2 regions of the Pseudomonas sp. No.117 genome follow, and region 1 is predicted to be linked to the other one. Evidence: predicted binding sites of a transcription regulator. Region 1 holds the regulator's gene; the other holds the start of a gene.
The links. Region 1 encodes sigma-54, which starts transcription at its own class of promoters, with help from an activator protein. Its sites were predicted from a motif close to ANTGGCATNNANNTTGCTNT; they were not measured.
Positions count from the first base shown of each region.

Region 1 (4,015 bases):
TCCCCTTCCTGTTCACCCTTGGCGCCACCTTTGGCAGTGCCGCGGCTTGGGCCCTGCCGACCGATCGCACCCAGCCGATCCGCGTGCAGGCCGACAGCGCCGAGCTCGATGACAAGCAGGGCGTGGCCGTGTACCGCGGCGACGTGGTCATCACCCAGGGCAGCATGAAGATCACCGGCAACACCGTGACCCTGACCCAGGACAACCAGGGCAACATCAAGGTCGCGACCTCGGTAGGCAAACCGGCCTATTACGAGCAGAAGCCGTCGGCGGACAAGGACCTGGTCAAGGCCTACGCCCTGACCATCCAGTACTTCGCCCAGGAAAACCGCATCATCCTGATCGACCAGGCCAAGGTGATCCAGCAGGGCAACACCTTCGAAGGCGAGAAGATCGTCTACGACACCCAGCGCCAGATCGTCAACGCCGGGCGGGCCAACGGCAGCAAGGTCACCACGCCGCGGCCGCGGATCGACATGGTCATCCAGCCCAAGGATCAGCAGCAGTCGGGGCAGGGACAATGACGGTTACGCTCAAAGCCCAGCATCTGGCCAAGAGCTACAAGGGTCGTCAGGTCGTCCGCGACGTCAGCGTCAGCATCGACAGCGGCCAGATCGTCGGCCTGCTCGGCCCGAACGGTGCCGGCAAGACCACCTGCTTCTACATGATTGTCGGCCTGGTCAAGGCCGATCAGGGCCGGGTGCTGATCGACGACCAGGATGTCACCGCCCTGCCCATGCACGGTCGCGCCCGCGCCGGGATCGGCTACCTGCCCCAGGAAGCCTCGATCTTCCGCAAGCTGACCGTGGCCGACAACATCCTCGGCATCCTGGAAACCCGCAAGGACCTGGACAAGGCCGGCCGCCTGCGCGAGCTGGAAAGCCTGCTGCAGGAGTTCCACATCACCCACATCCGCGACAACCGCGGCATGAGCCTGTCCGGCGGTGAGCGGCGCCGCGTCGAGATCGCCCGCGCCCTGGCCACCGCGCCCAAGTTCATCCTGCTGGACGAACCCTTCGCCGGCGTGGATCCCATTTCGGTGGGCGACATCAAGCAGATCATCCGCCACCTCAAGGCCAAGGGCATCGGTGTGCTCATCACCGACCACAATGTCCGGGAAACCCTGACCATCTGCGAAACGGCCTATATCGTCAACGATGGCCAGCTGATCGCCGAAGGCACCGCCGAGGAAGTCCTCGCCAACGACCTGGTGAAGGAAGTCTACCTGGGCCACGAATTCCGCCTCTAGGCAAACCCAGGGAAACAAGGCATATAATTTGCTAACGCTCGCAGGGTTCGCGAGGTTCGGTGGCGCTGTTCGCGTCGGTAGACAAGGTGTAATTCCGCAGCCATGAAACCATCGCTAGTCCTCAAGATGGGCCAGCAGCTGACGATGACGCCGCAGCTGCAACAAGCCATTCGTCTGCTCCAGCTGTCGACGCTCGATTTGCAGCAGGAAATCCAGGAAGCCCTGGAATCCAATCCGATGCTGGAACGCCAGGAAGAAGGGGAAGACTTCGACCAGAGCGACTCTGCAGGCGACAGCGATGAGGCGGCGAACCCGGGCAACCTGGAAACCACCTTCAAGGAAACCTCGGTCGCCACCAACGAGATGGCCGACGAATCCGAATGGAGCGAGCGCATCCCCAGCGAGCTGCCGGTCGACACCGCCTGGGAAGACATCTACCAGACCAGCGCCAGCAGTCTGCCCAGCAACGACGATGACGAGTGGGACTTCACCACCCGCACCTCGGCCGGCGAGAGCCTGCAGACGCACCTGCTCTGGCAGCTCAACCTGGCGCCCATGTCGGACCTGGACCGCCTGATCGCCCTGGCGATCATCGACGGCATCGACACCGACGGCTATCTGCAGGAAAGCCTGGAGGACATCCACGCCTCCCTCGACCCGGAGCTGGAAGTCGATCTCGACGAGGTCGAGGTGGTGCTCAGACGCGTCCAGCAATTCGAACCGGCCGGCGTCGCCGCGCGCAACCTGCGCGAGTGCCTGCTGATCCAGCTGGCGCAGCTGCCTGCCACCCTGCCCCTGCTCGGCGAGGCCAAGCGCCTGGTCGGCGACTACTTGGATCTGCTCGGCAGCCGCGACTATGCCCAGCTGATGCGGCGCATGAAGATCAAGGAAGACGAGCTCAAGCCGATCATCGAGCTGATCCAGACCCTGCATCCGCGGCCGGGCTCGCAGATCGAATCCAGCGAAGCCGAATACGTGGTGCCGGACGTCATCGTGCGCAAGCACAACGAACGCTGGTTGGTGGAGCTCAACCAGGAAGCCGTGCCGCGCCTGCGGGTGAATCCGCAATACGCCGGCTTCGTCAAGCGCGCCGACAGCAGCGCCGACAACACCTACATGCGCAACCAGCTGCAGGAGGCGCGCTGGTTCATCAAGAGCCTGCAGAGCCGCAACGAGACCCTGATGAAGGTGGCGACCCAGATCGTCGAGCACCAGCGCGGTTTTCTCGAATACGGCGAAGAGGCCATGAAGCCGCTGGTCCTGCACGACATCGCCGAGGCGGTGGGCATGCACGAATCGACCATCTCGCGGGTGACCACCCAGAAATTCATGCACACCCCGCGTGGCATCTACGAACTCAAGTACTTCTTCTCCAGCCACGTCAGTACCGCCGAGGGTGGCGAATGCTCCTCCACCGCGATCCGCGCGATCATCAAGAAATTGGTGGCGGCGGAAAACGCGAAAAAGCCGTTGAGTGACAGCAAGATCGCTGGTTTACTGGAATCGCAAGGTATACAAGTCGCTCGACGCACGGTGGCTAAGTATCGGGAATCCCTGGGTATCGCTCCGTCCAGCGAACGCAAGCGTCTCCTCTGACGCGTCCTGATGTGACCGTGCCTCGATCGACTCTTGTCACGTCGGCGAGCAGCTTCGCCGATCGCAGCCCGGCAATAAGGAGAAGCGGTATGCAAGTCAACATCAGTGGCCATCAGCTCGAAGTAACAGAAGCCCTGCGTGACTACATCGGCGAGAAACTCGCCCGCCTCGAACGGCACTTCGACCGTATTACCAACGTCCAGGTCATCCTCGAAGTGGACAAGCTCAAGCAAAAGGCCGAAGCCACCCTGCACGTCGCCGGCGCCGCGGTGGTCGCCAACTCCGAGCACGACGACATGTATGCCGCCATCGATCTCCTGGCCGACAAGCTCGACCGCCAACTGATTAAACACAAGGAAAAATCGATCGAACGCCAGCAGGGCGTCGGCGTCCGCTGAGGTTTCGATCGCCGCTTTATGATCAGACTCGAAAACATCCTGACCCCCGGCCGCACCCAAACGGGTGCGCCGGGTGGCAGCAAAGCCGCCGTACTGGAACGCATCGCCGAACTGGCCGCGCAGGAATTGCCCGGCCACGACGCGGCGCATATCTACGAATGCCTGATGGCGCGCGAGCGCCTGGGCTCCACCGGCTTCGGCAACGGCATCGCCATCCCCCACTGCCGCCTGGCGGGCCTGCAACAGCCGCTGTGCGTGCTCTTCCACCTGCAACACCCGGTGGACTTCGATTCCCTGGACGGAGCGCCAGTGGACCTGGTGTTCGTCCTGCTGGTCCCCGAGGCCGCCACCGAACAGCACCTCACCCTGCTGCGCCAGATCGCCGGCATCCTGGACCGGGCCGATATCCGCGAGCGGCTGCGCAAGGCCGGGGACAGCCAGGCGCTCTATCAGATCGTCGTCGAGGCTCAGAGCGGACACTGACATGCACCTCATCATCGTGAGCGGACGTTCCGGGTCGGGCAAGAGTACGGCGCTCAACGTGCTTGAGGACAATGGCTTCTATTGCATCGACAACCTGCCGGCCAGCCTGCTGCCCGACCTGGCCCAGCATGCCCTGACCGACATGGAGCGGCCCCAGCCCAAGGTCGCCCTGTCCATCGATGCGCGCAACCTGCCCAGCCAGCTGCAGCGCTTTCCTGAATTGCTCGAACAGGTGCGTAGCCGCAACATCCGTTGCGACATCCTCTACCTGGACGCCGATGACCAGACG
Region 1 is NZ_BAAJNP010000002.1:383,908-387,922, forward strand. It holds gene lptA (lipopolysaccharide transport periplasmic protein LptA) at 1-524, shown strand, start outside; gene lptB (LPS export ABC transporter ATP-binding protein) at 521-1,249, shown strand; gene ACYJP6_RS05280 (RNA polymerase factor sigma-54) at 1,352-2,845, shown strand; gene hpf (ribosome hibernation-promoting factor, HPF/YfiA family) at 2,935-3,243, shown strand; gene ptsN (PTS IIA-like nitrogen regulatory protein PtsN) at 3,262-3,726, shown strand; gene rapZ (RNase adapter RapZ) at 3,728-4,015, shown strand, end outside.

Region 2 (4,015 bases), on a different contig from region 1:
AGGCAAGCATCGCGCCAAATATCGACGATCCCAAGGCTCTGAGACGCCTTAAAGTCGTGAGGATGATTACCTGATACGCCGCCCTAGCCCTCTCCCCACGGGAGAGGGCTAGGGAGAGGGCGCACGTCAGTCCTTGGTCACCCTATTGATCTCTTCCAGACTGGTAATCCCTTGCATGGCCTTCACCAGCCCGGACCGTCGCAGATCATTGAAGCCCTCGGTGCGCATCCGCGCTGCGATCTCGATGGAGTTGCCCTCCTCCATGATCATCTGCTGCAACGCCGGTGTGATCTTCACCACCTCGTAGATCCCCACCCGCCCGCGATAACCGGCGTTGCACTCCTCGCAGCCGATGGGCTGGTACAGGGTGAAGCTGCCCAGCTCGTCCTCGCGGAAGCCTTCGGCCAGTAGCGCCTCACGCGGCACCTCATGGACTCTCTTGCACTTGTTGCACAGCTTGCGTGCCAGGCGCTGGGCGATGATCAGGTTGACCGAGGTAGCCAGGTTGAAGGCGGGCACGCCCATGTTGCGCAGGCGGGTCAGGGTTTCCGCCGCGCTGTTGGTGTGCAGGGTCGACATCACCATGTGGCCGGTCTGGGCCGCCTTGATGGCGATCTCCGCCGTTTCCAGGTCACGGATCTCACCCACCATGATCACGTCTGGATCCTGACGCAGGAAGGCGCGCAGCGCCTGGGAGAAGTCGAGCCCCTGGCGCGGATTGACGTTGACCTGGTTGATGCCCTCCAGGTTGATCTCCACCGGGTCTTCCGCAGTAGAAATATTGATGTCCTCGGTATTGAGGATATTGAGGCCGGTATAGAGGGATACCGTCTTGCCCGAACCGGTCGGCCCGGTCACCAGGATCATGCCCTGCGGCTGCTTCAGCGCCTGCAGGTACAGCTCCTTCTGCACATCCTCGTAGCCCAGGGCGTCGATACCCATCTGGGCACTCGAGGAGTCCAGGATCCGCATCACGATCTTCTCGCCCCAGAGCGTGGGCAAGGTATTGACCCGGAAGTCGATGGACTTGGTCTTGGACACCTTAAGCTTGACCCGGCCGTCCTGGGGTTTGCGTCTTTCAGAGATATCCATATTGGACATCACCTTGAGTCGCGCGGAGATACGCGACACCAGTTGCACCGGCGGCCGCGCCGCCTCGTGCAGGATGCCATCGGTACGAAAGCGCACTCGGTACATCTTTTCATAGGGCTCAAAGTGCAGGTCGGACGAGCCCTTCTTGATGGCGTCGAGCAGCATCTTATTGACGAACTTCACCACCGGCGCGTCGTCGGCATCGCTTCCGGCTACGGCTTCCTGGGGCCGCTCACCACCATCGGTTTCCAGATCAAGATCGATATCACCCAGATCCAGACCACCCGTACCGGTATCTAGATAGCGCTCTATGGCCTGGTGCAGCTTGTCGTCCTCGACCAGCACCACCTCGACCGCCAGCTTGCTGCCAAAGGACACATCATTGATGGCCTGCTGATTGGTTGGGTCGGAGAGCGCGATGAAGAGCTTGTTGCCCCTTTTACTCAGCGGCAGAAAATGATGCTGCTGCATCAGCTTTTCGTTGACGATGTCCTTGGGGAGTTGCTCCTTGTCGATGGCCGCCAGATCGAGGAAGGGCACGCCGAACTCTTGGGCAGCGAGCTCCGCCAAGGGCCGGCTCTGCACCAGTCGCTGCTGAACGAGATAGGTCACCAGCGGCACCTTGGCCTGCTTGGCCTTGACCACCGCCTGCTGGGCAGCCGACTCCGCCAACAACTGCGCATCCACCAGTTGCCGCGCCAGTCCTGACAGCATCACCGTCTCATTCATCGTCGATCACCCAAGCCTGCGTTAGCTGGCCTTATAGCACCCCCCTGCCCCGCCCGCAAAATGACGCCTGACCACTGACATTTTTTGTCATGACCTGCCCCTTTGTTGACGGCATCGACAGAGAAAACGTGCTGCAGTAGGCACTTTTCTTTGGCACGGCCTATGCTTTACCCCTGACAGGCACGTTGGCCTGACCCAACCTCGGAGAGTTGAAATGAAAGCTCAGAAAGGCTTTACCTTGATTGAGCTGATGATCGTGGTTGCGATCATCGGTATCTTGGCCGCAGTGGCCATCCCCGCATACCAAGACTACACAATTCGTAGCCGCGTCGCGGAAGGTATGGGATTCGCGTCGGAGGCTAAGACTGTAGTAGCAGATAATGCGGCAAATGCCACACCTGCAGCCAATGGAGGCTTGGGAGCTGGCTATCGCACCGGCACGGGCACTACTTGCACAGCCGCTGGAACTTGCACCAACCCAATTAACTCGAACAACGTGACTAGCTCCGCAATCACAACAGCAAGTGGTGTAATAACTGTAGCTTACACCACGAGAATTGCTGCTGCTGGCGCAAACCAAATCGTATTCGTACCCACGTCTAATGGCGCTGCACTCGTAGCAGGCACCCCCCCAACAGATCCGATTATTTGGACTTGCTTTGCCGCAGGAAAGACTGGAGCACCCGGTGGTGCTACTTTGCTTGGCAAATATGCGCCTGCCGAGTGCAGAAGCTAATAAAGCGTTTTTCGAAAGGGCTGCTTTTGCAGCCCTTTTGGAGTTAAAATGGCTAAACAGATCAGATCAAAGCCAATATCGCTGCTTTCTCTGGCAATCGCAGTGACAGGGTCAGTACTAATTTGTAACTGGACACTTTTCCAGATAGCGATAGCCGAAACCCTCCTCAAAGAGATTGCGATATTTTATGGAGGTTTGGCCCTAGCCGGACCTGCCTTAGAACATATTCTCAAGCCCAAAAAAAATGCAATTGAAAATACATTTGAAAAGTCAATACTGGCCATTCTGGTTATAATATTTTCTTTATACTCTCTTTTCGGCATTCGCCAAAAGTGTCCAGCTATAGCTATATATGAATTCGATATTATAAAGATTTACAGCAATGAAGATGTAAGAATATTTAGCTTAGGAAAGCTAGATCCACCTGCCACTCTTTCCCCTATTGGATTAGAAACCTTAGCAGTGAGGCGCTCCTTTAACAGTGACGAACTTACTGAAGGCGTAATTCTTGAATCACAAGGATTAGATTATGCACTACAAAAAAGTCGATGGACCGCGGTCTCAAGCCAAAGCGATAACATAGATAAAAAAGCGCGTGAATGCAACTTAGGGCAAAAGCCCCAAATAAAACCGCATTGTTTTAAAGCTGTTTTCCGAGGGAAAGACTTGATTGCCGAGATAAATGAATCACATCTCATACTGAAAATTAAAACCCCCTCAAGCTAGAATCTTACCCTATTCACGGCATCCCCTTCCCCCCAAAAGCCCCCACTACAGTCCCCGTACTAAAACTCGCATCCTCTTCCGCCAGCGCCACATAGAGCCCCGCCAACTCCGCCGGCTGTCCTGCCCGGCCAAGCGGCGTATCCTGCCCGAACTCCTTCATCTGCCCCTCAAGCTGCCCACCTGCCACCTGTAGCGGCGTCCACACCGGACCCGGTGCCACGGCATTGACACGAATGCCCTTCTTGGCCAGCTGCTTGGCCATGCCCTTGGTGAGATTGAGGATGGCGGCCTTGGTCGAGGCGTAGTCGATCAGTTCTTCGCCGGGATCGTAGGAATTCACCGAGACGGTGTTGATGATGCTGGCGCCCGGCGGCAGGTGCGGGATGGCGGCCTTGCTGAAGCGGAAGACGTGATAGACGTTGGTCTTGAAGGTGCGGTCGAATTGTTCGTCGGTGATCTCGAGGATGTCGACCTTGCTCTGCTGGTAGGCGGCGTTGTTCACCAGCAGGTCCAGACCACCGAGTTGCTGGATGGCCTTGCTCACCACCTCTTCGCAGGCCTCCTGGGTACGGATGTCGGCTGGCAGGGTGATGGCCTTGCGACCGGCGTCCCTGATCAGCTTGACCACCTCCTGGGCATCGGACTCTTCGGAGGGGTGGTAGTTGATGGCGACATCGGCGCCCTCGCGGGCGAAGGCGATGGCCACCGCGCGGCCGATGCCACTGTCGCCGC
Region 2 is NZ_BAAJNP010000010.1:182,516-186,530, forward strand. It holds gene pilB (type IV-A pilus assembly ATPase PilB) at 127-1,821, opposite strand; gene ACYJP6_RS23495 (pilin) at 2,036-2,557, shown strand; gene ACYJP6_RS23500 (hypothetical protein) at 2,606-3,283, shown strand; gene ACYJP6_RS23505 (SDR family oxidoreductase) at 3,297-4,015, opposite strand, start outside.
Region 2: the regulator sigma-54 is predicted to act here: its motif matches at 1,971-1,990, upstream of ACYJP6_RS23495 (pilin).